Regions from separate parts of the Paenibacillus sp. ICGEB2008 genome, predicted to be linked through region 2. Evidence: a T-box and tRNA genes for the amino acid it is inferred to sense, from the RefSeq annotation. Region 2 holds a T-box; the other holds one or more tRNA genes.
The links. A T-box is a leader RNA that pairs with one kind of tRNA and senses whether it is charged. The one in region 2 lies ahead of argS (arginine--tRNA ligase), so its partner is inferred to be a tRNA-Arg.
Positions count from the first base shown of each region.

Region 1 (6,139 bases), on a different contig from region 2:
AGGTAGATAGGTTGGGGGTGGAAGTGCAGTAATGCATGGAGCTGACCAATACTAATCGGTCGAGGGCTTATCCTAAAGATAAGACGCAATGAAGTTTCGGATCCAGTTTTCAGGGTGTAACCTTGAAGGTATGTAGAAGTACATACAACAAGCGTATAGCTATTCATTCACAGAATCCGTGATGAACCGAATAACCTTACGGAAGAATTTGCGAGGCAAATTCATGTTTGGTGGCGATAGCGGAGGGGTTCCACACGTACCCATCCCGAACACGACCGTTAAGCCCTCCAGCGCCGATGGTACTTGGACCGCAGGGTCCTGGGAGAGTAGGACGCCGCCAAGCAAAATCCTTTAAAGGATGATAAAATTTAATGAATTAGGGCCTTTAGCTCAGCTGGTTAGAGCGCACCCCTGATAAGGGTGAGGTCGGTGGTTCGAGTCCACTAAGGCCCACCATTTCTAGATTGACTAAAAGTTTGGGGCTATAGCTCAGCTGGGAGAGCGCCTGCCTTGCACGCAGGAGGTCAGGGGTTCGATCCCCCTTGGCTCCACCAATATTCCCTGATAGCTCAGTTGGTAGAGCACTCGACTGTTAATCGAGTTGTCACAGGTTCGAGTCCTGTTCGGGGAGCCATATTTCAATACTTCTGAATTTTATATATAAGGTGGCGGCGTAGCTCAGCTGGCTAGAGCGTACGGTTCATACCCGTGAGGTCGGGGGTTCGATCCCCTCTGCCGCTACTCGGAGAGATACCCAAGTGGCTATAAGGGGACCCTCTGCTAAGGGGTTAGACTGCGTAAGTGGTGCGAGGGTTCGAATCCCTCTCTCTCCGCCACAAAATTATTAAATCAGAATTCATTTTGCAAGGCCCGTTGGTCAAGGGGTTAAGACACCTCCCTTTCACGGAGGTAACAGGGGTTCGAATCCCCTACGGGTCATAATTATGGAGGCTTAGCTCAGCTGGGAGAGCATCTGCCTTACAAGCAGAGGGTCGGGGGTTCGATCCCCTCAGCCTCCACCATTAATAGTATTAAGAAATACCTTTGATGTCGCGGGGTGGAGCAGTTCGGTAGCTCGTCGGGCTCATAACCCGAAGGTCGTAGGTTCAAATCCTGCCCCCGCAATTAATTTCCTGTTGGAAATGCCTCTGGAACTGTGGTGTAGAGGCCTAACATGCCTGCCTGTCACGCAGGAGATCGCGGGTTCGAATCCCGTCAGTTCCGCCATTTTAACTACATATAGTGTAAACTATATGATATAATTGTAAAATAAAACATGGCTCGGTAGCTCAGTCGGTAGAGCAGAGGACTGAAAATCCTCGTGTCGGCGGTTCGATTCCGTCCCGAGCCACCTTTCAAGTGGGAATTGGCAATGTGCCGGTGTAGCTCAATTGGTAGAGCAACTGACTTGTAATCAGTAGGTTGGGGGTTCAAGTCCTCTCGCCGGCACCATTTTGGAGGATTAGCGAAGTGGCCAAACGCATCAGACTGTAAATCTGCTCCCTTACGGGTTCGGTGGTTCGAATCCATCATCCTCCACCAGTCTTTTTATAATCATATGGCGGTCGTGGCGAAGTGGTTAACGCACCGGACTGTGACTCCGGCATTCGTGGGTTCAAGCCCCATCGGCCGCCCTTTGATTCTTAATTTAATGGGGATTAGCCAAGCGGTAAGGCAACGGACTTTGACTCCGTCATGCATAGGTTCAAATCCTATATCCCCAGCCATTAAGAGCCATTAGCTCAGTTGGTAGAGCACCTGACTTTTAATCAGGGTGTCGAAGGTTCGAGTCCTTCATGGCTCACCATTTATAAGTTATTTTGCGGTCGTGGCGGAATTGGCAGACGCGCACGGTTCAGGTCCGTGTGGGCTAACCCCCCGTGGAGGTTCGAGTCCTCTCGACCGCACCATATTTTGCGGACGTGGCTCAGCGGTAGAGCATCGCCTTGCCAAGGCGAGGGTCGCGGGTTCGATTCCCGTCGTCCGCTCCATTATCCATACGGCGCCATAGCCAAGTGGTAAGGCAAAGCTCTGCAAAAGCTTCATCCCCAGTTCAAATCTGGGTGGCGCCTTGACTGCTCATTATGGAACTAAATATGCGCCCTTAGCTCAGCTGGATAGAGCGTTTGACTACGAATCAAAAGGCCGGGAGTTCGAATCTCTCAGGGCGCGCCATTTATTAAAAAATGTATAATGTCGGGATGTAGCTCAGCTTGGTAGAGCACCTGGTTTGGGACCAGGGGGTCGCATGTTCAAATCGTGTCATCCCGATACTGATTTGCGGGTGTAGTTCAATGGTAGAACTCCAGCCTTCCAAGCTGGTAGCGTGGGTTCGATTCCCATCACCCGCTTTTTGCTATAGCGGATTCTTGTTGCCTCAGTGGTGACACCTTATAAATAAAGAGAGCCTGTCTGGGGACAGAGCTCTCTCTTTTTTTGTATGTTTATCTTCCATAGATTCTACAAAGTGTTGACTATCGATAATCCTTGCTATCGGTGTATTCCTTCTGCTCCTGCAGTGAGTATACACCGATAACTGATCTAGTACACAGGTTTTACACTGGTATGGTCAGCTGTATGGAGGTTCCCTGATTTGGAGCAGAGGTCATGCTCAAGAAGCCGCCTACTCCTCTAGCTCGTTCTTCCATGCTGAACAATCCAACTCCCTCTCCTTTGGATTCTCCAGAGAAGCCCATACCCTCATCCCGAATAGTTACTTTTATTATTTCGTCTTGATCCTCTACATCAACGTATGCTTCTGCTACATCTGCGTATTTAGCCACATTCGTCAGTGCTTCCTGTACAATTCTATAGATTGCTATTTCTTTTCGGATATCAAGGCGTTTACGTAAAGTACATTGAAAATGCACTTCGATTCCGTAATGCGAACAGAAATTTTCAATATAAGTTCTTAGGGCCGGTACGACACCCAAATCATCCAGAACTGAGGGACGAAGTTCCCACGCTAGGCCACGAACATCTTTAATGATATCGGTTACCTGTGCACGCAAATTTTCCAAAGTAGCGTTGGGTTGTTCAGCTAGTTGGCTATCTAGTTGAATAATAAGTGAAAACAGGCTTTGACCAATCCCATCATGAAGCTCTCTTGAAAAACGTTTACGCTCTTCCTCCTGTATTTGCATGACTTGCGTCATCATGGTCTGAAGCTCTGCCTCTACTTTTTTTAATTTAGTTACTTCATTACGGATCGCTAAGTACTGATAGGGTTTACCTTCCTCGTCCATAAATGGAACAATCGTAGTATTCACCCAGTAGTAGCTGTTATCTTTAGCACGATTTCGTATTTCTCCCTGCCATACCTCACCAGAACGGATCGTAGTCCACAGGTTCTTCATGAAGGCTCGAGTATGATAGCCCGAATTAATGAGACGATGATCCTGCCCGATCAATTCTTCACGACTATATTGCGAAATCTCACAGAACTTATCGTTTACGTATTGAATAATTCCTCGATGATCGGTCAGAGCAACGATGGAAGATGTATCTAGAGCAAATTTTAGATTGGATAGCTGGTGGAGAGAACTACGCAGTACATGGAGAAAAGGAGAATCTGGTATATGAATTTCCAAATCATTCAGTAGTTTATCGGTTGACTCCCCAAAGGCGGGCTGCAGTAAAGGGTTAGAAGGTTCATTCATAATGGAGCAACCCCTTTTTCAGTGCAAATTTGACCAACTCAGGCCGTGTTTTCAAGTTAAGCTTCTCCATAAGGTTGCTTTTGTGGGACTCTACGGTTTTGACGCTAATCACCAGGTGTTCGGCAATTTCCTTGTTGGCATATCCTTTGGCTACCCATGATAGGATCTCTTTTTCCCGCTCAGACAGGGATTCATACGGCCCGGCTATGCCCTCTTGTTTGATTTTGTCCAGATATTCACTCATCAGGCGTTTGGTTGCATTGGGGTATAGATAGGCACTGCCTTCGGCCACAGACTGGATGGCAGCGAGTAATTCCTCATGAGGTGCACTTTTTAAAATATATCCAGATGCTCCGGCTTGAATGGCTCGGAACAGATATTCCTCATCATCATGCATCGTTAAAATAAGCACTTCTGTATCCGGCAACTGTTTTTTTAATTCGGTGGTTGCCGTGAGGCCATCTTTGCCAGGTGGCATACTAAAATCCATGAGCACGACATCAGGTTGTAGCTCCACCGCTTTGCGGATTGCTTCATCCCCGTCTGCTGCATCTCCTACTACCTTAATACCGTTTTTGCCGTCCAATAGGGCCATGAGGCCAGAACGTACGACAACATGATCATCCACTACTAGTATACGAATCAATTAGTCATCCCCTCGAACGGTAAAAAAACCGTGCGTTTTGTCATAATCATAGCAAATTTTAGGGATTTCAATCAACAGAGATAGTTAGATGAGCTGTTCATGTTCACTTATATTTATAAATTTTATTTTTCTTCAAATATCAATCTATGGAGTGAGAGGGAGGGCACATAGCTGGCCAAGGCGATGAGCGACTTGAGTGGCCTTGGCTACATCAGATTCGGTGAATGTTCTCACTTCACGGTTACCGACAAGTAGCACACCGTTTGGCAAGTCTCCTGTACTGGAAAAGGGAATGGCTACTGCAGAATGTAACTGTTCGGCCAGCATAAGCGCACATTCTTGACGTAAACGTATACTGCCTGATATTAAAGCGCTAACGGTTACGGTACGCCCCAGACGAACAGCCATCCCGGCAATCCCATGACCGACTTTAAAAGAGATAAGGCGATAGCGATTGTTTCGGCTGCCGGAGGCATAATACCAATGCAACTTACCCCCTGACCTGGACATAAATGCAAGTGCAGTGAGATCCCCATAAACATGATCTCGCAACTGGTTCAGTTCATTTCGCATTTCATCCGTTATTTGTAGCATAGAAGACACATCCTTTATCTTAACCAACTGTAGCTCTAATTTATTGTAATTCCGACAGGTACAAAAGTAATTCAGGGAACCCCCTGATCTATAGGCGCAGGAAACACTGACTTTTCATTAGACTGGGTAATCAATAAGAGGTGGGGCGATAAATGGGGCGTTAGATAATCCTGGAAGTGATATTTATCACTGCAAATCAGGGAGTAGGGAGGTGCAAAATCAGGTGTTCTCCCGATAACAACCCAGGAATTAAAACATTATGATAAAGATATCAGGTAAACACGAGGAGGACGCTAATATGCAAGCCACTTGTATGGAACGGTTTAGGGACGAAACGCAGCGCACGGGGATTCAGCTTTTTCTGACGGAAGAGCATTTTGAACTGTTAAAAGATATCATGTCCTGGAAGAAGGTAAAGGCAGGCGTTATGCTTTTCCGAGAGGGTGATGATGCGGAGCAGCTTTATTATATACATTCGGGTCATGTTAAACTCCGTAAGTCGACAGAAGACGGTAAAGAATTGATTCTGACTATTCAGCACCAAGGCGATTTAATCGGGGAGTTTAGTGGGATAGATGGGGAAGAGTATAGTTGCACTGCAGAAACAGCCGATGTGTGTGAATTAGGTGTCGTGCTTGTTAAGGATCTGGAGTCGCTCCTGTCTAAGCATGGGGAAATGGCGCTTCAGTTTATACAGTGGATGGCAATGAAGCAACGAATTATGCAATCACGGTTTCGGGACTTACTGTTGTATGGTAAAACGGGGGCACTAGCGTCTACGTTAATCCGTGCAAGTAATACATGTGGGGTAGCTGTGAAGGATGGCATTTTACTGAATATGAAGTTAAGTCACTCCGAACTGGGTGAGATGATTGGAGCAACGCGCGAGAGTGTGAACCGGATGCTGAGCTCGCTGAAAGAGCAGGGTACCTTGGATACGAGAGACGGAAAAATCGTCATTCACGATCTCAAGGTGTTGCGCGCTATGTGCTGTTGCCCTTCGTATGGCCAATGTGCCCATGAGATTTGCAGACTATAAATTTATGAGCTTGTTAGGCGGGGGCTAAAAGACTCCGTCTAATTGTAAGTCTTCTGACAACAAGCGATTAAAAGGAACGAGTATCGTAGATATCTTAAAAAGAATCGACGGCGCGTTTAGCGGCAAATCAACGATATAGTGTTTTGAAGTAGCCATCATGTTGAAATAGTTGACTAGTAGTAAAGAAATTTTAGATATTGA
Region 1 covers NZ_AMQU01000036.1:78-6,216, forward strand. Annotated here, with positions in the region: partial or broken rRNA gene C400_RS0125545 (23S ribosomal RNA) at 1-75, shown strand, start outside; rRNA gene rrf (5S ribosomal RNA) at 227-343, shown strand; tRNA gene C400_RS0125555 (tRNA-Ile) at 380-456, shown strand; tRNA gene C400_RS0125560 (tRNA-Ala) at 479-554, shown strand; tRNA gene C400_RS0125565 (tRNA-Asn) at 559-634, shown strand; tRNA gene C400_RS0125570 (tRNA-Met) at 668-741, shown strand; tRNA gene C400_RS0125575 (tRNA-Ser) at 745-836, shown strand; tRNA gene C400_RS0125580 (tRNA-Glu) at 868-939, shown strand; tRNA gene C400_RS0125585 (tRNA-Val) at 947-1,022, shown strand; tRNA gene C400_RS0125590 (tRNA-Met) at 1,052-1,125, shown strand; tRNA gene C400_RS0125595 (tRNA-Asp) at 1,151-1,227, shown strand; tRNA gene C400_RS0125600 (tRNA-Phe) at 1,279-1,351, shown strand; tRNA gene C400_RS0125605 (tRNA-Thr) at 1,377-1,452, shown strand; tRNA gene C400_RS0125610 (tRNA-Tyr) at 1,457-1,542, shown strand; tRNA gene C400_RS0125615 (tRNA-His) at 1,562-1,634, shown strand; tRNA gene C400_RS0125620 (tRNA-Gln) at 1,653-1,727, shown strand; tRNA gene C400_RS0125625 (tRNA-Lys) at 1,732-1,807, shown strand; tRNA gene C400_RS0125630 (tRNA-Leu) at 1,823-1,910, shown strand; tRNA gene C400_RS0125635 (tRNA-Gly) at 1,917-1,991, shown strand; tRNA gene C400_RS0125640 (tRNA-Cys) at 2,002-2,072, shown strand; tRNA gene C400_RS0125645 (tRNA-Arg) at 2,099-2,175, shown strand; tRNA gene C400_RS0125650 (tRNA-Pro) at 2,198-2,271, shown strand; tRNA gene C400_RS0125655 (tRNA-Gly) at 2,281-2,351, shown strand; gene C400_RS0125660 (PAS domain-containing sensor histidine kinase) at 2,556-3,659, opposite strand; gene C400_RS0125665 (response regulator) at 3,652-4,305, opposite strand; gene C400_RS0125670 (GAF domain-containing protein) at 4,450-4,899, opposite strand; gene C400_RS0125675 (Crp/Fnr family transcriptional regulator) at 5,198-5,938, shown strand.
Region 1: it encodes a tRNA-Arg, which carries the amino acid that the T-box ahead of argS (arginine--tRNA ligase) is inferred to sense. The anticodon was not compared.

Region 2 (23,709 bases):
AGCTTACCTGAAGCGGCTCCCCAGCGTTCCCCATCCATCGTAATAAGCTTCACCTTTTGTCCATAATCGGCAATCAAGCGGGCAGGGCGTATCTGCGTGTTTCCTGCTCGTTCCTCATAGTTTTGCTTCCATTGGTCCCACAAACCGTTCCAGTAATCAGACCAACCGTATTCATGTATACTCATTATTTTCCTCCTGAGATCATGTTTAATTTTTTTTTGGTGTTACTCAATAGGTGTACATTTTTCTCTCCGCAAGCAAACAACGCAAAAAATCCGCAGGGAAACCCCTGCGGAATGTATACAGCTCAAGCGATGTGATCCGTTCGTTCACTTATGCAAGCAGTCTTACACGGACTACTTTCGAAACCAACAACCGGATAACAAAACACTTGACCATAAAAAAATCCGCAGGGAATCACTCCCTGCGGATTTCGTTGGTTCTACTGTCCAACCAACTGCTGAGCTAAGACTATAGATCTAACAGTCTTTAGCCGTGCATCGTCCGTGCGGGAGACAAGTCATTCTGCTGCTGAACCCATTCACTCATGTTCGTACGCATATAACATCGCCTCCTCCTAAAATTTCCTTTATCATACAAGTCCATCAATTGTCTGTCAAGGCTGATTCTAAACATTTAAAACTATTTCAAGTTTTGTTTAACGTACCTGATCCCATCGTGTCCACATTTCACGCGGGTTCAATTCGTACATTTCTCGCTCCCTGTACATAAACTGATGCATGATCAGTTCACGCCGAATCGTCGCAAAATCCTCATGGTATTGCTTGATCCACTCGTTTAGTTCACGTTCAGGATAGATGCGCCCTGGCTCCAGTTTTTCGGCGAGCATCTGTAGTACGATCAATTTTTTCTTATACTGGGCAGGAATTTGACGCAACTTGCCGTCCTTGGCAAAAAAATTGCGTAAAACCGTTGCTTCCAGCGTTTCATTCAATTCGGACATATCTTCCTCTTCCTCTCCTTTTTCAAAAATAAAACGCACTGTCGCCTCGGCATGCTGCCGAATCAGCTCTGGGTTCAGTGTAAAATACACTGTGTTTTTATCACGGCGTTCCTTAATCAACCCGACCTCTCGGAGTTTGGAAGCATGATGCGTAACCGTAGGCTGTGACAGATTTAGCTTTTTCGCCAAAGCTTGACCATGCATCTCACCACGGGATAAAAGGAGTAATATTCGCATACGCGTTGGGTCCGCAAGTGCTTTATGATAATTGACCATTTTATCTAGTTGCACCGTAACTGCACCTCTTTTCACTACTACAGATTTCCTATGCAAGCAAATTCGCTTAACCTAAATAGATAATTATCTAATTATATGTTTGTCAAATGTTTCTGTCAATTCTCTCTTCCATCATCTCTTTCTGAAAACGGCTGGATATTGTGCACACATTACGGTAGGATTATTATTTGAAAACTTCTCACACACTGAGCTATTTGCATCAATTCTGAGATCCGTTTGACGAAATAAACTAATACAACTGGAGGTTCATCCAAATGCACGACGTAATCATTATCGGTGGCGGACCTTGCGGACTATCCGCTGCAATCGAATGCAGCCGCAGAGGTTTGCGTACGATCATTATTGAAAAAAGCAACATCGTTCACTCCATTTTTCTGTATCCAACAAATATGCAGTTTTTTAGCACCGCTGAACTATTGGAAATCGGTGATGTTCCGTTCAGCACTCCCAATGACAAGCCTTTTCGTCATGAAGCACTTGCGTACTATCGCAAAGTAGCCTCACATTATAACCTGGACATTCAGCATTATGAGGAGGCTCAATCCATTCAGCGGCAGGAAGACGGTACATTTACCGTACATACTCTAAGCAAACGGGAAATAACCAAGAGCTATTCTTCACGCTATGTCGTCGTGGCTACGGGATATTTTGATCATCCGAACTATCTGGGCATTCCCGGGGAACAATTGGATAAAGTCACTCACTATTTCAGCGAAGCCCACCCCTATACAGGAACCCGGGTCGCAGTCATCGGCGGTAGTAACTCTGCGGTAGATGCTGCAATGGAATTGGTGCGGGTCGGGGCTACGATTGATATGGTTTATCGTCGTAATGAGTTGTCTCCATATATCAAACCGTGGGTTCGTCCATTGTTCGACAGTATGGTACAAAAAGGGAAGATCACACTGCACTTAGGCGCACGCATTACTGAAATTCATCCAGACCATGTTATCGTCACTCCGATGAACACAGAAGCATTCCAGCTCGAAAATGATTTTGTACTGGCACTGACTGGATTTCACCCAGAACGAAAACTACTGGAGTCTGTCGGAGTCCACATGGCTGAAGATCTGGACAAACCCGAATTTAATCCTGCCACGATGGAAACTAACATCCCAGGTATATATGTCGCCGGAGTTATCGCTTCAGGCAGCAATGCCAATGAAGTGTTTATCGAAACAGGTCGCTGGCACGGGCGTCAAATCGCCGAACATATCCAAAGTTAAACGATCAAAGGAGAACAACTGAATGGATTACAGCTCACTTATCCTACTGGTACTGGCTGGCCTTGGAATTATCAGTGGCAACTCAACCGTGACGATTGCTATGGTAGTACTACTACTGCTGCGGGTAACCAGCTTTCATACTGCTTTCCCCTGGCTTGAAAAGTATGGCTTGACGATCGGAATTATTATTTTGACGATTGGGGTCATGACCCCGCTAGCCAGCGGTAAAATCAGCATCAATCAGGTGACAGAGTCCTTCCTGCACTGGAAGTCCCTGCTCGCGATTGGTATCGGAATTCTGGTAGCCTACCTTGGCGGCCGCGGAGTAACTTTGATGTCCGGACAGCCTATTATTGTGACAGGTCTACTGATCGGGACCGTCATTGGCGTTGCCTTCTTTAAAGGGGTTCCTGTTGGACCTCTGATTGCTGCCGGGCTGCTCTCCTTATTAATCGGTCGCTCCTAAATTTCTAGACACAGGATTGAAAAGAGCCGTTCAACAAATATACAAATGAATGATGGCAATCTGCATATCTGGCTGAATTCAGTCCCGCTTTGTGTTATACTCAAATCGCATAATTTGGTAAATGCAGGAGGCTTGACCGATGTCTCGACAATTTGTAACGGAAGCTGTAATGGTGGCTATATATGGCCAGTTGCTTACATCTCCCGCCCCTGTGGAATATATAGTGCCTTACACATCACTGCTAGAGCTGTACGAATTCCAGGACAGTACAGAGCCTCTCATGGATAACCCTATGGACGATCAACATGTGAAGCGAAAAGTAAGTGAGCTGATCAGTTATTTTGAAGAACCGTTGAATCAGAAAAAAATTCGGCGTGCCCTTCAGATGCCTTGGGCGAAAAGCTTGCCAATCCTATTCGATGCCAATACATCACTCATTGTCATTAATGCTGTTGATACGGCGCATTACGGAGAGTATTTTGATCCGATTGAAACCGAACTGGTGTTGACAGCTCAGCGTGAAGCATTACCCATCCTGACTGATCAACTGGACTGGATTCACCGCATTATCGAAGCTTCCGTACCTGTACATGTGTACGATATTGATGATTTTGATTTTGCAGTCGATGGTCCGATGTTTAACAACCCTTAACAATACGGCATCCTGCCCTAACCACAATAAAGCGGCGGAGTATCATGTGCAGGTTCATCCCCTGCCACACGATACTCCGCCGCTTTTCATGTCCATAAACCATTACTAGCATACTATTTTTAACGTGGAGGCATTAAGCTTGTTCATCCTTTTCATAGGTGTAAATAATGTCGTCATGTTCCTCCAAATACTTAACTTCCAGATGGTGGCCCTTCAGATACCAGTAATCCTGGTCCTCCATATAAAACGTAATGCCAGCCGCTTCATGCTGTAATGCAGGGTGCTGCGGAGGCTCTACGGCAATTCCCAGAGAAAAGCCTGGATGCAACCCACCGCCGGAACTATAGCGAACAAAAAAACGGATGGAATCTCCACGATTCAAACCGAGCTCCTTAATGTACCACTGTGCCGCAGGTTCAGTTACCTGTATGCTCATGCGTTATGCTCATCTCCTTGTACAATGACGTCCTGTTAACTATATCATAGCATCTTTTGGAATAACGACCAACCGTCTCTCCCCATGCGGCTTCCTGGACAAGTCATATACATTTTTTTGAAAAAGGTTTGACAATTCGTAAAAAAGGGTGTTAAGATTCAACCATACGAGATCCATTTTGAAATTTATTACCAATTTGAACGATAACTCATGTAAGAATAACCCCATTTTGAGGAAGAAAGGAGTGTTTCCGGTGCTAAAATTTATGATTGTATTTCACCCACATCTACAAACAAAACAACTTCATACCGGAGCATCTCCCCTGTCGCATCCTTTAGAATTGGGCCATTTCTGTTGTATGGTTTAATACGAGTGGCTGCCTGCGTTTGAGCAGTTTTTCAGTGGTGAGTGTGCTGAAAATACCTGCGCGCCATATGATATTGAGATTTAAGGCATATCGTCTGCGGACGGTATGCCTTTTTTGCGCCTGTTGCCGAATCGTACTTGTGGCAACAAGCCGCTGTTGTTTCTTCAAAATGGTACACAACTCTCGAATGAACTTGACATGAAAGGATGGGATTCCTCTTGTTCTCAGTACTCAAAAATTTAGGCTGGTTTTTTAAAAGAGAACGAAGCCGATACGCCATTGGATTGTTTTTGCTGATTGCGGTTGGCGTTTTGGAGCTTGCTCCACCTCGGCTGCTAGGCAGCGCCATTGATGAGATTGTACGCGGTTCGATTTCCTGGTCCTCGCTTTGGCGTTATATTTTGTACATCATAGGCATTCTTGCCGTCATCTACTACATTACGTACATATGGATGCACAAGCTGTTTGGTGGTGCTAATCTGGTGGAGCGCCTATTGCGCACACGTTTTATGAATCATCTGCTGCGGATGACCCCTCCATTTTTTGAACGCAATCGTACAGGCGATCTGATGGCTCGTGCCACGAACGATCTTCGATCTGTCGCAAGTACAGCAGGCTTCGGTATGTTGACATTAACGGACTCCACTGTCTACCTTACCGTTGTATTGGTTGCCATGGGAACCCTGATTAGCTGGAAGCTAACACTGGCGGCCATTCTGCCCCTTCCTTTTATTGCGCTGGCCATGAGTATTTACGGTAAAGCCGTACATGAGCGTTACACACTGGCACAAGATGCATTTGGCGATATGAACGACCAGGTGCTGGAGTCGGTGGCTGGTATCCGTGTCATTCGGGCTTATGTGCAAGAACGAATGGACGAAAAACGTTTTGCCGATATTACTGAGGATGTGTTTCGTAAAAACTTGGCAGTGGCCCGAATGGATGCTCTCTTTGAACCAACAATCCGTTTATGTGTAGGACTTAGTTACGTTATCGGACTCGGGTATGGTATTTATCTGGTATTTCATAACGATATCACGCTAGGCGAACTGGTATCTTTTAACATGTATCTAGGAATGATGATTTGGCCGATGTTTGCCATTGGCGAACTGATTAACATTATGCAGCGCGGTAGCGCTTCCCTGGACCGGGTCAATGAAACTCTCGATGTCCAGCCAGACGTTCAGGATGTAGCCCAACCTGTTCCAGTGGATCATCCCGAATCCATCACTATGAAAGACGTTACTTTTCGTTATCCTACCTCCACGGTTGACAATCTGTCACATGTGAATCTGGAGCTCAAACGTGGGGAAACACTAGGTGTCGTCGGTCGAACAGGCAGTGGAAAATCCACTTTGCTCAAACAGCTATTGCATGAATATCCGACTGGCAGTGGTGATATTTTAATCTCCGGCACTCGGCTGGAGGACATTGCAGCGGAACAATTACACAGCTGGATTGGCTACGTGCCGCAAGAACAAATTTTGTTCTCCAAATCGGTGCGCGAGAACATTCAGTTCGGAAAGCCTGGTGCCGATGATGTTTACATCATGGAAGCAATTCGTACGGCCGCCTTTGATCAGGATCTGGGAACTCTGTCCGATGGACTGGATACATTGGTTGGAGAAAAAGGCATCGCCCTGTCCGGCGGTCAGAAGCAGCGTGTTTCGCTTGCGCGCGCCTTTATTGGTGATCCGGATATTCTAGTACTCGACGATGCACTATCAGCAGTAGATGCCCGCACGGAAGCACGTATTATTGACAATATCCGTCATAAACGCTCGGGTAAAACAACCTTGATCTCCACCCACCGTCTATCGGCTGTAGAGCATGCAGATCGGATCGTCGTACTGGAGCAAGGACGTATTATTGAGGAAGGAACCCACAATGAGCTGCTTCAAGCTGACGGATGGTACCGACAACAATATGAACGGCAACAAGTGGAATCTGATCTGACCTCAGGGGAGGTATCCTAATGAAACCCAATATCGGCAAAAGGCTGTTCCAGTATGCACTGACGAGCAAAGCGGGTTTTATTGCCGCTCTCATCGCCCTGGCTATTGGAGTAGCCGCTGAGCTGGCCGGTCCCTTCATCGCCAAAACGATGATTGACGACCACATGCTCGCTATTGAAAAACCATTTTATGAAACGACTAGTGTGGACGGCACTATAAGTTATGCTGGAACCCATTTTAAACGTGAAGATCGCTTTGAGGCCGGGGAGACCAAAGGGCGCGAAGCGAGGATTTTACAAGTCGGCAGATCTTTTGTATTTGTCGATGGTTCCGTCCAGGTAGCGGATGGTAACCGATCCTTTACGAACGGTACGCTGACCGTGACACGCGGCTCCGACACCTTTCATTATAAAGCTAAGGCTCTAACGGCTGATGAGCTGTATAGCTTTTACAAACCGGAAATGCCCGGCATTTTTCAGCTGATTGGGTGGTATTGCTTCTTTTTAGTCGTTTCGATTTTTGCCGAGTTCGGCAAAACATACTGGCTGCAATCCTCGGCGAACAAAGTCATTCAGAAGCTTCGGCTTGATCTCTATGCACACATTCAGCGCTTGCCAGTTTACTTTTTTGATAACTTACCCGCAGGCAAGGTCGTATCCCGTGTTACGAATGACACGGAGGCAGTCAAAGATTTGTTTGTGGCTGTACTCTCAAACTTCACTTCAGGGATTGTAACGATGGCAGGGGTATATGTGGCACTCTTTCTACTGGATTTCAGACTGGGTCTTATCTCTCTATTTATTGTACCGTTGCTGATCTTATGGATTGTATTGTACCGCAAGGTTGCAACCCGCTATAACACGATCATCCGATCCAGGCTCAGCGAGATTAATGCGATTATTAATGAATCCATTCAGGGGATGTCCATTATTCGTGTATTCAGGCATCAGAAACAAACACAGCAAGAGTTTGAAGAGTTAAATGATGACTATATGAAGCATCAGAATAAAATGCTGAATTTGAACGCTTTTACTTCGCACAATTTGGTCAACGTGTTGAGAAACCTCGCTTTCGCTGTCGTGTTGTGGTATTTTGGATCTGCGGCGCTTGGCACTACAGGTAGTGCGATATCACTAGGGGTATTGTATGCCTTCGTCGATGTGCTGGGTCGATTGTTCCAACCTATAACGGGGATGGTCAACCAGCTCGCCGTACTGGATACTTCCATCGTATCCTCAGGACGCGTATTTGAATTGATGGACGAAACTGGAGAGCCGGTGACAGATGGTACGATGCCGCGTTACAAAGGCCAGGTAGAATTTAATGATGTTTCCTTTGCCTACAAAAAGGATGATGTGCTTAAGCATATTTCCTTTACAGCACAGCCCGGCCAAACGGTTGCTCTTGTCGGGCATACCGGATCAGGTAAGAGCTCAATTATCAACCTGCTATTCCGGTTCTATGATCCGCAAAAAGGAACGATCACCATTGACGGAACGCCTGTCAAAAGTATTCCTAAGCAATGGCTTCGCCATCATATGGGTATTGTGCTTCAAGACCCATATTTGTTCACAGGTACGGTAGCCTCTAATGTCAGTCTCGGAGATAGTAGAATTACGAGAGAGCAGGTGAATAAAGCGCTGCATGACGTTGGCGCCGACAAACTGCTAGCCCATTTGCCCCAAGGATTTGATGAGCCTGTTATTGAAAAAGGCAGCACCTTATCCGCCGGGCAACGTCAGCTTATTTCTTTCGCTCGCGCGTTAGCCTTTGATCCGGCCATTTTAATTCTGGATGAAGCTACCGCCAATATTGATACCGAAACGGAAGCGCTCATCCAATCTGCTCTTGAAGTGCTCAAAAAGGGACGTACGACCTTTATCATTGCCCACCGTTTGTCCACCATTCGTAGTGCAGACCAAATTTTGGTGCTGCATCGGGGTGAAATTGTTGAACGGGGTAGCCATGACGAGCTTATGGCCCAAGGCGGCCGTTACTTCCAAATGTATCAACTTCAGTCAGGAACGGTTGCAGCAGAATCTGCGTCTTCCTCAGCTACACCTTCTGCGCAAAATGACTTGCTTACAGGTAAAGTCGCATTTAAAGCTTAAATAATACTAGAGCCTGGGGCTAACAATTAATATTTAGCATGAAAAAGCCAGCGGTCTCCATTCATATTGGGGACTCGCTGGCTTTATTTTATATATGACATATCTTGTCGTTTTATTTAGCTACAGACGTGCCTGTACCTGTGGGAGGAAGCATTGTTCCATCGACTGCTTTGAGCGTAACCTTATACTTACTATCTATCAATGTACTGGTGTGGGTATCTGTAATGACTTGAATGTTCATTTCCCCTGGTTTTGGACTCGTCAGCTTGTAGTAAATGACCGCATTCGTATCATCTACGTAGTCGATGTGATCCACTTCAATACCGTAACCTGGATTAGGTGCCTGAAGACGAGTGATGGTTACTTTGTTCTGCTGGTCATTCGCCTTCTCTATGCTCATGCTAATATTGGTTTGTTGATCTGAATCTACAGGCTCAGCTGGATTTTCCGGAGTGGCTTGCATCGGTTTATGATTTTGTACAAACTCGGATGCATGATAGACCATTTCTGCTGCCTCCATCCGCGTTACTTTACGATCCGGGTTAAAGTTACTCTTTTCATCCAATGTTGCAATTTTGGTCAACAAAAGAAATTGAACTGCTTCGTTCGACTCTTGGTCTAATTTTTTGCCATCTGCTATGTTAATAAGCATACGGACCGTTGGATATTCACCCGTTGCACTCACTGCTTTATACAGAATATTCGCGAATTGCTCCCTAGTCATGCGGGTACTTGGATTAATATCCGGTGACAGAGGGATTTGGTGCTGGACTGCAATCCGATAGGAATCGGCATACCATGCGGAAGCCGGAATGTTTGCAAAGGAGCCCGTTGTAAAATCAGGCATAACCTGAAGATCCATCGCCCGAACAACCAAGTGTACTCCTTGTGCATACGTGAGCGTTTGATCCGGTGCAAACTTATCCTTGGTTATCCCTTGAATAATTCCTTTGTTCTGAAGTGAACTTACGATCTTCTCCTGCTCAGCTCCCTTTATATCACGAAAAGCAGAAGCCGACGTAGCCACAGCCAATGAACAGACGACAAGCAGCGCAGCTGCCACGCTTTTATTTTTGATCATGAGATACACCTCCATGTTTACTTTGCTTCTATACTTACGGACGCAATAAAACCATCAAATGTTTCAAATATGCACAAATTGGTTGCAAAACATTGGAATACCCTGCGATTAGTGTAACCCGTCTTGCTCTTTTCTGCTCACCATCTCCATGCAAACCCAAAAGTGTCTATGATAGTTTTCCTTTTACAGCGCCTTTTAGAGAAAAGAGCTAATTCGCAGTAATTTTAGCTAGCAAAAGCAGCAGTGAACCTAACAAAAATACCCACTTGTGGTAGCTTACATCCGGTTAGGAGCTTTCAGTCCAAGAAGTCGCAGTGTACTTGCCAGCATATCTGCAGTCTGTTCCGCCAACTGAATGCGCCACTGTCCACCATCGACAATCCTTTCCTTAGCATAAAAACGGTTGAACGCCTGTGCTGTATCCAATGCAAATCTAGCAATAACCGAAGGTTCCAGTTGCTGAGCAGCACGTATCAGCTGCCCGTGATAGCGATCCAACTGCTTAAGCAAGGTCCAGCCTGCGTCACCCAGCATTTCATCCGAAACGATATTCCATTCAGGAGAATGCCCTTCTTGACCAAGGACGTTGTCACTGGAATTAGAATCAACCTCAGCGCGAGCGCGAGCTTTCTCCAGAAGGCTGCGTATACGCGCATGGGTATACTGCACATAAGGGCCAGTCTCACCTTCGAAGGTCAATGCCTCCTCCAACGAAAAATCCACTTCATTCAGACGGTTATTTTTTAAATCGCCAAAAATAATCGCTCCGATGCCGACATCTTCTGCTATTGCCTCTTGTTCCAGCAAATTGGGATTCTTCTCCGTAATAATGGCTTGAGCACGCGCTACAGCTTCATCCAGCACTTCCTCCAGTTTCACCACCTTGCCGCGTCTTGTGGACATTTTTTTGCCTGCAAACCGCATTAAACCAAACGGTACATGCCCACATTGCTCTGCCCATGCCTCCCCTGCATGCTTGAGCACCGCAAATACCTGTTGGAAATGTAACTTCTGTTCCCCGCCAACGACATACAGCAGCCGATCAGCCTTCATCACTTCATGACGATAAATCGCTGTTGCCAGATCACGGGTGGGATAAATGGTAGTCCCATCCTTCTTCAAAATAAGACACGGCGGCAGCTGCTCGTCTTCCAGACGAACCACAAGTGCTCCATCACTTTCCTCCAGCAATCCTTTTGCTCTTAATTGGGCAACAACTGCCTGCATTTTATCATTGTAAAAGCTTTCCCCCAACACATGGTCAAACGAAATGTTAAGGCGTTGGTACATACGATCAAATTCACCCAGACTGACTTCAACAAAAAACTCCCATAGTTGTTGAGCCTCAGTATCCCCGTGCTCCAAACGTCGGAACCATTCGCGACCTTCATCCTCCAAAGACGGGTCATGCTCAGCCTCCTGATGAAAACGGACATATAGCTTCAATGATTCCCCGATCGGATCCTGTTGTAGCTGCTCTTCATTACCCCATCTTTTATAGGCCGCAATTTGCTTGCCAAATTGTGTTCCCCAATCCCCTAGATGATTCACACTAATCGGTACATATCCGGTTTCACCAAGTATGCGATACAAGGCGGCACCGATAACAGTAGAGCGAAGATGACCGATACCAAATGGTTTCGCAATATTGGGCGAGGACATATCAATTACTACTCGCTGTCCATGCCCAATATTGGGCTTGAGAAACTCAGTCTTGCTCAATTCAGCTAGCATCGGTGGAATATGAACAGATCGATCCAATGTAATATTTACATAGGCACCCGATGCTGTAGCGGTTAGACCCGCTTCATGGCTTACTAGCTCTGCCAATTCCATTGCAATATGCTGTGGAGACTTTCGAAATTTCTTAGCCAGCACAAAACAGGGAAACGCCACATCTCCCCATTCAGGCTGCGGAGGCACCTCGAATAAAGATAAAACTTCTTTCTCCTCCAAGCCCGTATGAGCTAAAATAGCTTGGGTAGCAATCATCAACAACATGTTCCTCTCTCCTTCTTTTTATAGGATCTAACAAAAAAAAAGCCCTCGCCTCTTGATATAATCAAGAGACGAGAACTTCGATATCCCCGCGGTACCACTCTTTGTAAATCGGTTGTGTAGATAAAGCTAGCTTACACAAATCGCGATTTCACTCCATTGACAAATAACGGTGTCAGCCGGGTTGATCTACTAGAAGTTCTTATCGTTGGATCAACCGTCTCCCGGGTGCGCTTCACATCGGATTTCATACCGGCTTCCACCTCTTCCGGCTCGCTGTAATGATACGGTTCCGTTGCTACTCTCCCGTTCCTTGACGTTAATTCCCACCATTATACAAACCTATTTAGTAGAAAGCAACCTTTTATTCCCTCTTCAGGGACTAGTTCTGTATATGTAATTACACTGCCACCAATTGGCGACAAGCCTCAACACAATGACGGCAGGCCTCTGCACAATGTTTGCAATGATTATGGGAATGCTTGCTGCATTCAGCAGCACATACCTCACAGGCTTTGGCGCATAGCTCACAGATTTCCTCGGCAAAATCCGTTCCGCGCTGCAACATTTGAGCAGCAAACCCACATATCTCTGCGCATTCCCTACTCACTCGAATACATTCACGCAGCATAGCTAAATCATATTCCTTCAAACTTGCTACATAGCATACATTGCAAGCGTTCATACATTCCAGGCAAGCATCCACGCATTTTTGGTATGAATGATTCATAATACATTACCTCCCAGTTGTTGATCCTGCTGTACTATTACCCGCTGAGCCTTGAAATTAATCAATTGATGTTCGCGCTTTCAACAAAATAAACCCAGAAAATCCCGACTTATGTAAGGAAGTGTACTATATTCCAAGGTGCAAGCGCAAGGATATTAATCACATAACTTTTTATCCCTCGTTTCTGACTTGCATCCAGTCGGTCATTCCTCTATTGTAAAAAAAGAATATGCTTAACCATGAATCAAGGAGTGAAGATTGTAATGAACATAACATCTGTAGAGGAGCACCGACGGGAGTCTCCGCAGCAGGTTAACTGCATGGTCGTGACCGTCTCTGATACACGAACCATGGAAACCGATACTGGGGGCCGACTGCTCAAGGAACTACTAGAAACGAATGGGTATAAGGTTGTTCGATATGTTATCGTCAAAGACGACTATGAGGGTATCCGGCAGTTGGTAACCGAAGCTGCAGCACATGAGGACATCGAGGCTGTACTTTTAACAGGTGGTACTGGCATTTCTCCGCGTGATACTACATATGAAGCCATCTCCTCTTTACTGGATAAGGAACTACCTGGCTTTGGTGAAATCTTCCGTTACTTAAGCTTTGCTGAGGACATTGGATCAGCAGCTATATTAAGCCGGGCTGTAGCGGGTACTGTGGGCCAAACAGCTGTGTTTTCTATGCCTGGCTCCCGCGGAGCCGTTCGTTTGGCAATGGAACGCATTATTGTCCCTGAACTGCGACATGTGATGAGAGAAATTTATAAATAAGCTCCTATTCCACACATGCGCCGACACAAAAAGGCACCCCATATTTGAATGAGGTGCCTTTTCACATTATTCTTTTTCTTCAACTTCGGGCTGCATGTAGCTATCAATCAGCCTTTGCTTCAGCTCCCATACCTTCTCGCTAAGATTAACACGATAAATTTCAGGATTCAGCTTCCGCAAATATTCTGGCCAAAACAGTTTCAACTGTGAAGCATGATAGGCACGAATTTCATCCAGTTCGGGAAGCTCGTATACCTTCTGTCCATTTATAAAAATAGGTTCAAGCATCGGTACAGCTTCGTAATTTTCAACATACTTCTTCATATATGGATGCAAAGGGTTAAACAGCTTCAGGCGCTTACCATTGCGCGGACGTTCTTCATCCGGGAAAGAAATGTAATCAGCTACAGCTCTCCCTTTCTTCTTATCCACAATGCGGTATACATCCTTTTTGCCTGGTGTAGATACTTTTTCCGGGTTACCCGAGATCTTAATCGTCGGCAGCATTTCACCGTCTACTTCCCGCTCAACCAGCTTGTACACTCCGCCTAATGAAGGTTGATCTGAAGCCGTAATCAGCTGTGTTCCTACACCCCATACATCAATACGTGCACCTTGGGCTTTTAGATTGAAAATCGTATTTTCATCCAAATCGTTGGAAGCAACAATTTGTACGTAATCCAAACCTTCGGCATCCAGCATTTCCCGGGCCTGAATAGATAGATAAGCCAAATCACCGCTATCCAAACGGATGGCATTCATACGCTTGCCTTGACTCTCCAGCATCTTTGCTGTCCGAATCGCATGAGGAACACCGCTCTCCAGCGTGTCAAAGGTATCTACCAGCAATGTAACCTGATCTGGCAAAACCTTCGCATACACGTCAAACGCCTCTTGCTCCGTCATAAAGGTTTGTACCCATGAATGGGCATGTGTTCCTTTTGTCGGAATCCCAAAATGTTCGCCTGCCAGCATATTAGAAGTCGCATCGAAACCTGCAACATAAGCTGCACGCGCTCCCCAAATGGCTGCATCTGCCTCCTGCGCACGCCGTGTACCAAATTCGAGCAGTGTATCGTCACTGGCCACCTGCTTGATACGCGATGCTTTTGTCGCAATGAGTGTCTGGTAATTCATAAAATTCAACAACGCCGTCTCGACAAGCTGCGTTTCCATAATTGTTCCTTCAACACGGACCAGAGGCTCATTTGGAAAAACAAGCGCCCCTTCTTTCATCGAATGGACCGTTCCGCCAAACTTAAACTGGCGCAATGCCTCCATGAACATGGGATCGTACTTTTCCTCCTGCTCTGACAGATAGCGAATGTCCTCTTCTGTAAACCGCAAATTTGAGATGTAATTCACAATGCGTTCCAGACCAGCGAACACGGCATATCCATTACCGAAAGGGAGCTTACGAAAATACGCCTCGAACACAGCTTTACGTTGGTGACTTCCGTTCACCCAATGGGCGTACATCATATTAATCTGATATTTATCTGTATGTAATGCGAGGCTCGTTGACTTCATCGTATCATCCTCTCTGACTGTCCCTGGTCCCTGGCTTGGTGACGGCATACCGTCTTATCTGCCCAGATTCAGCAATATCCGACTCCATTTTGTTATCGGACATTGGTGCACAATCATTCAGTTATTTTACTTCTTCTGGCGCAAAAGCGTATCTTCAGCCGACCACACCGTGGCTCCAAGACTTCCCTCAAAATGGCCCAAAGCCCAGTCATGTCCCGCCTGATTAAAGCTCGCCACAGCGTCCTTATATACGGTAATAGCAAAACCTTTGTTATAAGCATCTACAGCCGTATGCAGCACACAAATATCTGTACACACACCAATCAGATGTACTTCCAGAATCCCGCGTTCGCGCAACCTGAGTTCCAGATCTGTACCAGCAAAAGCACTGTACCGTGTTTTATCCAACCAGTAGATACGATCACTTTGTTGCTCATATAGGCTATGAAGCTTACCATACAATTGTCGTCCATCGGTTCCACGTATATTATGTGGAGGAAACAGCTTACTCTCCGGGTGATAAGGGTCATTCTCCTCATGTAAATCAACAGCCATGACAACAAAGTCCCCTTGCTCTACATAGGCTTGCGTGATGGCTGTGATCCGTTCATCCAGCTCAATCGCAGGTTGTCCCACAGGCAGACTACCGTCCACAAAATCTTTCGTGTAATCAATAACAATCAGTGCCTTCATCGTACAGTCAGCTCCTTATCATCAAAGTGAGATTGCACGCTCTATGCGTAACCTATCCCAATAAACGTTACGTATAGATAGATAAACGCGGTACTCTATCACTAAAGCGATATAACTGGGCCGGTCTTTGTGAATATTGATTGGAACTCAGCGGTTTACCATTCTCATCCCGAACCTCTTCCAGTATTCCCTGTCTGCTACGAGTCGATGTTATTTTGCGAATAAAATTCGGCTCTTCGAAATCCGGTACGACGCTCTGAATCACCTGATACAATTCACCCAGTGTAAAATGTGGCGGTAAAAACTGCTTGGCTATCGTTGTCTGAAGCATCTGCAACTGAATCTTGCGATAAGCATCGACTATGATATCCCGGTGATCGAACGCCAGCTCCAATTCCTCCAACGCTTCTCTGATCGTAAATAACCCGACCTCAGAAGCATCATCAGCCGCCTGCCGTTGCTCTAGCATCCATTCTTCTACCAGCGCAAAAAAAGCATGCGATATGATCCACCCGCGCGGATCACGGCCTGGTCCACTATATACGCCCAAATACTCCAGATGCCCGCCGTCTACACCGGTTTCCTCTAACAGTTCCCGCTTGGCCGCTCCATATATGGATTCATCTTCTTGACAAAACCCTCCAGGCAACGCCCAGCGTCCCGCAAACGGCCAACTCCGGCGCTTGATGAGCATCACTTTCAGCTCACGAATCGGCAATGTCTTTGTTACCGTCTTGCGCTCACGCTTCGTTAAAGTAAACATTACGATATCCGCCGGAGCACCATCCGGGGTACGGTATTTCTTAATGTTATAAGACGCCTTCTGCGCCTCTTCGTTTATACGATTGCTATCCATTGGCATCACCATATTATATCGTTTTGATAAATTCATTATGACATAATAAAAATTTTTGTCAAGCGTTAGGCCTTGCCTGAGTCACTTGCTTGTTGACGCAACACTCGGAACGTTGCTGTAGCTGTACAACCGAGTGTACCTTCGCTATCCCTTACTTCTGCCTCGGTGGTTATAGTGCGGCCTCCCTGATGAATAATCCGTGCTTTAACCTCCAGTCGTCCTTGTCCCATGGCTGACAAGAAATGAACATTCAGGTTCGTTGTTACACATGGATCCATATTTCTTGAAGCCATACTGACCATCCCCATCGCCTGATCCATCAATGAAGTGAGCACCCCCCCATGTACAATCCCCATCACATTGGTATGATGTTGTTTGGCCTCCAAAGCGATATGTGCCTCGTTAGCATCAGCTGTGATCAGCTCACATCCTAAATACTCCCAAAAGGTATTATCTTCACCCTCTAGCATCTTACGCAACTTATCCATTCCCTCTCTTCCATCCCTTCTATGCTGTCGCAATTCTCTTGATGTCCCATGAACATATACGATGACTAATTGCTTCCGAAAAAAAGGCGTGGAAGCTAAGCCTCCACACCACAAACCTTATTCTAGTCACTGCAATTAGAGGAGGAAGTGACCTTCCCCTCTTCTACGTTCACCTTTTCAGCAACCGTATCACGGATGGCCGTGATCACCATTTGCAGTAGCTCATTAATTTCCACCTGGCTCTGCTGAAACTCTGTTACAATTGGAATACCGTCAAGCTCTTCCTGTAGCTCCTGAAGTTCAGCCTCTATTTTAGCAATCATTTTTTGATTCTTTAAAGATTCAAATGCTACAATTTCCTTTTGCTTCTTCTTCATCGTTGCAATCAGTTGCTGGATGCGCTCATGGTCCTGAATCTTTTCTTCTGCTTTCCGGAACACCTGGACTTCCTCACTGCTGCCCAGAATACCCGCCAACTCTTTGGCCTTTGCCAATATCATATCGCGATTGACCAAATGATCATGCTGGCGCGCCGCCGATTGAAGTTCTGTTTGTTGCAACCGCTCCTCTGTCATTGTCCATCGCTCCTTTTCTCACTTAGATGGTCTTGCACGCAGCCTTTTATTCAAACCGCATGCAGCCCGCTAGACTATTCTTTTTATCCGTTAACCGCTACTGGCGTTTGAACCAAGTCACCTTTAATGTAGAAGGTCATAGGTTCTGTAATTTTAACTTGGACAAAGGAACCAATCAGATCCTTCGATCCTTCAAAATGAACAAGCTTATTGGAACGAGTCCGACCAGCAAGCACGTTGCTGTCATTTTTGCTCTCGCCTTCCACCAGCACTTCCACCACTTCGCCACGCAATCGACTATTAAAGCGAAGGCTGTTTTGATTCACAGCAATGTTCAGACGCCGGAGACGCTCTTTTTTTACCGACATAGGCACATTATCTTCCATCGAAGCCGCTGGTGTGCCTTCACGTGGTGAATAAATAAATGTGTAGGCAAAGTCATAGCCCACTTCACGCACCAAAGATAGAGTATCTTCGAACTGTTCGTCTGTTTCACCCGGGAAACCGACGATAATATCCGTTGTCAGAGAAGCATGCGGAACAGCTGCTTTTATCTTCGCGGCCAGTTCCAGAACACGCTCACGAGTATATTTTCGGTTCATTTTCTTCAATATATCCGTATTACCGGATTGTACAGGCAAATGAATATGCTCCACCAGATTGCCACCCTTACCAAGGACTTCAACCAAATGGTCGTCAAAGTCACGCGGATGAGAGGTCGTAAAACGTACACGCGGAATATTGATTTTGCGCATATCATCCATCAGATCTCCGAATCTGTAATTCATATCCTTCAAATCCTTGCCATAGGCATTGACATTCTGACCCAACAAGGTAATCTCTTTAAATCCTTGACGGGCCAAATCCCGTACCTCAGCAATAACATCCTCTGGTCGGCGACTTCTTTCCTTACCACGTGTGAAGGGAACGATGCAATAGGTGCAAAACTTATCACAGCCGTACATGATGTTTACCCAAGCCCGCATACCCTCGCGCTTCTTCGGCAGGTTTTCGATAATGTCGCCCTCCTTGGACCACACTTCGACCACCATTTCTTTGCTAAAGAGTGCTTCCTTAACGAGCTGAGGCAAACGGTGAATATTATGGGTACCAAAGATCATATCGACAAAACCATGTTTTTGCATAATGCGGTTCACGACATTCTCTTCCTGCGACATGCAGCCACACACTCCGAGCAAAAGTCCTGGCTTTTCTGTTTTGAGATGCTTGAGGTGACCCAGCTCACCAAACACTTTATCTTCCGCATTTTCACGGATAGCGCAGGTGTTCAGTAAAATGATGTCTGCTTCCTTCCGATCCTCGGTTGCCTGGTAGCCCATTTGCTCCAGCAAACCTTTGATTGTTTCGGAATCATGCTCATTCATCTGGCAACCGAATGTATATACGATATAATGCTTGCCCTCACCGATATGCTTTAGCTCATCCGGGACTGCGTTATCATACAATACCTGTACGTCCTCTTTACCACGCTGCTTTTCTTTTCTATGGTTCGGCTCCGCCATAATGTTGATTTCACGTCCGCGAATACGAATCTTTTTGCTATGCTCATCTTCAGAAATAATCTTCGCATCCGAGAAATCAAAATATTGGGAGTAATCTTTTGTTTCCTTAGCCATTCGCTGGTCACTCCTTACACCATCTATTTCACGAGCTAATTTGTGATTTACTGTATCTTTAGGCAGTTGGTTATTTTATTTAAGCTCCAAAAAACCTTTGAAAAAGGCATTACACTAAATTATAGCATGATTTATAGGTCATAGCCATAGATCATCCCCGGATACGAATCAGATGCAGTGTGATGCACAAAGTTTTTTATGTATAAGGTGAGCATTGGTGTATTTATAGTATATAAAAAAAAGCCCGACTCTTTTGCAAGAATCGGACTTTTACAACTTGTGTATTCAATACGTGTATTAGTCTACGATTTCAGCAGTGTCACCGTTTTTCACACCGGCTCCGTTCGCTTCATCCGTGTCAATATGCATATCCAAAGCAAAAGAATCGGACACACGTGCAAGAACATTTTCAAATACAAGGCCACGTTCGCCGCCAACACGTACTTTCAGCAACTGCTTGTCCTTAATGTCCCATTTAGCTGCATCGGATGTATGGAAATGGATATGGCGGGCTGCTACGATAACGCCTTCTTGCAGTTCCACTTCTCCGGCTGGTCCTTTCACTGTAATTCCTGGTGTACCATCAATGCTACCGGATTCGCGTACAGGTGCCTTTACACCAATAGCAAAGGAATCTGTGCGAGAGATTTCCAGTTGGGAAGCTGGACGAGCTGGTCCCAAAATGCGAACCTTATCAAATTGGCCTTTAGGACCAATTACAGCTACCGTTTCATTTGCGGCAAATTGTCCTGGTTGGGACAAAGGTTTAAATTCAGTCAATTGATAGCCTGCTCCGAACAAGATTTCAATATGCTCTTGAGTCAGGTGAATATGACGGGCGGAAACGCCGACAGGTACGATTTTAGTCATCGTGTGGTCACTCCTTTTTCTCTATACAATACTTTACACATCTATGCTATTATACTCCTATTTCGACAAGAAAGAAAAGGATAGTGCATAAAGTTCCCTTTTTCGCCCTAACCAGCCATACATATCGTCCATATAAAACTGGGATCAAACCGTCATTTTTGCAAACAGAAGAAAGAAAAGCATGATCTCAGCTACGATGAGATGAGGAACTACAATAAATATATTCAGAATAAACAGCGCACAGAGGATTCCAGTTAAGAAAAGAATGACTCTGAGACGAGGTTTAAGATGACTCAATCTGTACTGATGGAATACCAGCAAAACTGACAAAAAATAAATAAAAACAGAAGCAAAAGTAAAGCAAAGCACAAAAGTATAGGCTGCTTGCCCTAAAAATAAGAGCTGTATGGAAGCCGCAAGCATGCTAAGAGAAAGATAAATAAACAAATGACCATAGATAATAGTCTGTCCTGCTGTTTGTTTGGATTTGTCTACGCGCTTCTCTATATTCTCAAAATATTGCCACCAGATTGCGATGACCAATACAAATGTCAAAGCAGCAAAACCAATGGAAGAGATCGTGAAATGATCGGATTGTAAAACAGAAAGTATACTTATCACTGATTCTCCAAGCAGGATTAAGGTGAACTGTGCAAAACGCTCCAAAAGATGCTCTGTATGGATAGGTGTGATCACCAATTTTTTACGACCGATTAATGGAACGAGGATATCAACCGCAATGCCAGTATACAAAATCAAATATCGAACCCACGAGTCGAAGAAAAGGGAGAAGCTAGAGATTACGATCCCAACCCAAAGATAGGTTCCAAAAAAACGAGCTGTTTCCTGTTTATGAGCCGTTTCCTTGGGGGCCAAAAGCAAATATTGAACGACAGTCAAACCTCTTAAGCCAATATAGCCAACAAAAAAAGATACATAATACGCATCAAAATCTATATTAAGACTAGCAGTCATGATTAACACAAAAAATAATTGCAAAATCATAAAAATTCGATGCATTATACTGTCTTGACCAAAACGATTGTTATAGACTGTTTGCCCCACCCATGCCCACCAGATCGGAATAAAAATCAAAATAAACTTCTCTAAATTATGCCAACCAACACTACCATGCTCAACATGTAGTAAAACATGAGTCGCCTTGGAGACAGCTGCTACAAACAATAAATCATAAAAGAGTTCAAGCCAGGTAACCTTTTTTATCAGCATTATGTAACGGAGCTCCCCTCTAGTATGGCGGTATAGCATTGTGCTTTCAGGCTCGCTTCTACGTATGCCCAATTTCGGAAAGCGTTATTTTAGCACCATGCAATCCTCGGATGCTCCAATTATTTCGTAATCGTTCTCGCTTTGTCAAGAAAATGCTCAGCCGAAAACAACTGCGATATTAAGCTATTTAGGACAACATTTTAGATGGCAGATTTGTTCTTAAATAGTCCAGTGCATGTTCTCCAAGCCATCCCTTGACCAGCTCCTCAGAGTAATGCTTCAGCAGTAGTTCTGCAAAAGCCGGATATTTCCCCGCGTGCTCCAGTCCTCGCACATGGGCCTCGATACCGTCAAAATCAGAGCCGAACATCAAATGTCTTTCGCCACCCAATGAACAAATGTGCTCAATGTGCGGTAACAGATCCTCAGCGTGTACTGTACCCTGCTCTTTCAGAAACATCGTGACAAAGGTCAACCCAATTCGTCCGTTACGGGCAATCAGTGCCCGAATCTGTTCATCTCGCAAGTTACGAGGATGAGCACATCTCGCAAATGCGTTCGAATGCGAGGCGATGGGCGGTAAGGCCGCCTCCTCCATCACTTCCCAAAAGCCTTGTAAGGACAAGTGTGATACATCTAGCAGCAGTCCCAGACTATTACAGCGATTGACCAAATCATGTCCCTTGCGGGTTAGACCCCCACCTCTAAGCTCCATAATGCCGTCAGCCGCCCAATTTGCATAATTCCACGTCAGCCCGATCAACCGTATTCCCAATGCATAGCACACATCCGCATAAAACGGATTTCCTTCCAGCGCATCTACCCCTTCAAGCGAAAGCAACGCCCAAGGTGATCCTGTATGATTCGTCCCACTTCCATGCCCATTCGTTATCTTTCCTGCTTGCTTCTCTACGTCTGTCTGCTTTGCCTGCTCCACTTGACGTATAGCGGACGTATTTTTAAATGCTGCCAAGTCTTCTTTCCACAGCAAAGGTTTTAACCCACCTGAGGTAGAAGTTACATGCTGCCTGAACAGCTCAATTTGACGAACCACATGCTCAAATTTCGGTGTACCCAATACCTGTGAAATATATATAGCGAATGTTTGCAATCTTACATTGCCTTCTAGCAAACGCTCTTTTGTGACATCAAGCGATGAATGACTGAAATCTACCTGCGAATCGAGTTGCATTTTACATAACACGTCGCAGTGAAGATCAACAACTGGCCAATTCGCTTCAAACTTATCATTCATGCACTATACCCCCATTGGATTAAAGCCCACAAATTTATTTTGAAAACCATAGTAATTAAACCACAAAGCAAAAAAGCCCGTTTACAAAACGTAAACAGGCTCAGGCAACTTCCATTTATTATCTTGGCTCTACAATCAATTTGATCGCAGTCCGATCTTCTCCATCAATAACAATGTCTGTAAAAGCAGGAATACAAATCAAATCCACTCCGCTTGGTGCGACAAATCCCCGGGCAATGGCTACCGCTTTAATGGCTTGGTTTAGTGCACCCGCTCCAATCGCCTGTAATTCTGCATTTCCGCGTTCACGCAGTACTCCTGCGAGTGCGCCTGCAACTGAATTGGGATTGGATTTTGCTGATACTTTTAATACATCCATAGTAAGTACCTCCCCTGGGAATGATGATGGTTTGATTCCACTATTAGATGTTATTCGAGGGTCAGCAAAAAATTCCTGCTTTTTGGTGACAGTTTTCCTTATTCTTTCCTTAAGTAGCTCACAACAAAGTTAATCCATCCGCCATTCGTCTTCTTTAAGCCTGATTTTCTGAATTTTACGGGCTTTCCCATCGTCATCATTGAGCTCTACGCTGATGGCATGAAAGTGCCATTTGCCCATGTCCACTTGAAAGCGTACCGGAAGCTGGGTCTGAAATTTCTGTAATACAGCCTCTTTCTGCATACCAAGCACGCCCTCATAAGGACCTACCATTCCCGCATCTGTCTGATACGCAGTTCCTTGTGGCAAAATCGTATCGTCATTACTTTGTACGTGTGTATGTGTTCCTACCACGATTGATGCACGTCCATCCAGATGCCAGCCCATGGCAATTTTTTCGGAAGTGGCTTCAGCGTGAAAATCTACTAGAATATGTTTATGTTTTTTGCGCAGCTCGTCTACAATTTCATCTGCTGCCCGAAATGGACAGTCAATAGCTGGCAAAAAGGTTCTACCTTGCAGGTTAACAATGGCTAGTTCCTTACCTCCACCTTTTACAACAGTGTAACCCCGACCTGGTGTCCCTGGCGGAAAGTTAGCCGGACGGATGATCCGCGGCTCATCATCTATAAAATCAAATATTTCCTTATTGTCCCATGTATGATTGCCCATCGTAATCCCATGAACGCCCCAATCAAAAAACTCTCTGGCGATGGCTTGAGTAATTCCTCTTCCCGAAGCTGCATTTTCTCCGTTCACAATAATAACATGCGGGTTGTATTTTGATTTTAGCGAAGGGAGATTCTCCCTCAGTGCCTTTCTGCCTACACTGCCGACGATGTCTCCAATAAATAATACGTTGATAGAAAACCCTCCCTAGTCTGCCTTACATAATGAAAAGTGGCCCTACAAGCAGCGGCCACTTTTCATTGAAATGCTTTTATTTTGCGTATTCTACCGCACGGGTCTCGCGAATAACGGTAACCTTAATATGCCCTGGATAATCCAGTTCATTCTCAATCGTTTTCGTAATATCGCGGGCCAATCGGAATGCTTCCGCATCATCAATTTTCT
Region 2 covers NZ_AMQU01000022.1:131,051-154,759, reverse strand. Annotated here, with positions in the region: gene rsgA (ribosome small subunit-dependent GTPase A) at 1-185, opposite strand, end outside; gene C400_RS0119840 (DUF2087 domain-containing protein) at 659-1,255, opposite strand; gene C400_RS0119835 (YpdA family putative bacillithiol disulfide reductase) at 1,516-2,487, shown strand; gene C400_RS0119830 (DUF441 domain-containing protein) at 2,510-2,953, shown strand; gene C400_RS0119825 (hypothetical protein) at 3,093-3,605, shown strand; gene C400_RS0119820 (HesB/YadR/YfhF family protein) at 3,739-4,041, opposite strand; gene C400_RS26975 (hypothetical protein) at 4,376-4,576, opposite strand; gene C400_RS0119815 (ABC transporter ATP-binding protein) at 4,627-6,384, shown strand; gene C400_RS0119810 (ABC transporter ATP-binding protein) at 6,384-8,474, shown strand; gene C400_RS0119805 (S-layer homology domain-containing protein) at 8,587-9,555, opposite strand; gene argS (arginine--tRNA ligase) at 9,832-11,556, opposite strand; T-box leader at 11,618-11,876, opposite strand; gene C400_RS0119795 (four-helix bundle copper-binding protein) at 11,954-12,283, opposite strand; gene C400_RS0119790 (MogA/MoaB family molybdenum cofactor biosynthesis protein) at 12,547-13,062, shown strand; gene C400_RS0119785 (nicotinate phosphoribosyltransferase) at 13,129-14,592, opposite strand; gene C400_RS0119780 (cysteine hydrolase family protein) at 14,719-15,285, opposite strand; gene C400_RS0119775 (NUDIX domain-containing protein) at 15,353-16,141, opposite strand; gene C400_RS0119770 (PaaI family thioesterase) at 16,207-16,629, opposite strand; gene C400_RS0119765 (RicAFT regulatory complex protein RicA family protein) at 16,752-17,204, opposite strand; gene miaB (tRNA (N6-isopentenyl adenosine(37)-C2)-methylthiotransferase MiaB) at 17,288-18,841, opposite strand; gene pduL (phosphate propanoyltransferase) at 19,139-19,711, opposite strand; gene C400_RS0119750 (low temperature requirement protein A) at 19,856-20,941, opposite strand; gene C400_RS0119745 (dipeptidase) at 21,129-22,196, opposite strand; gene C400_RS0119740 (stage V sporulation protein S) at 22,315-22,575, opposite strand; gene C400_RS0119735 (TIGR00282 family metallophosphoesterase) at 22,705-23,499, opposite strand; gene rny (ribonuclease Y) at 23,576-23,709, opposite strand, start outside.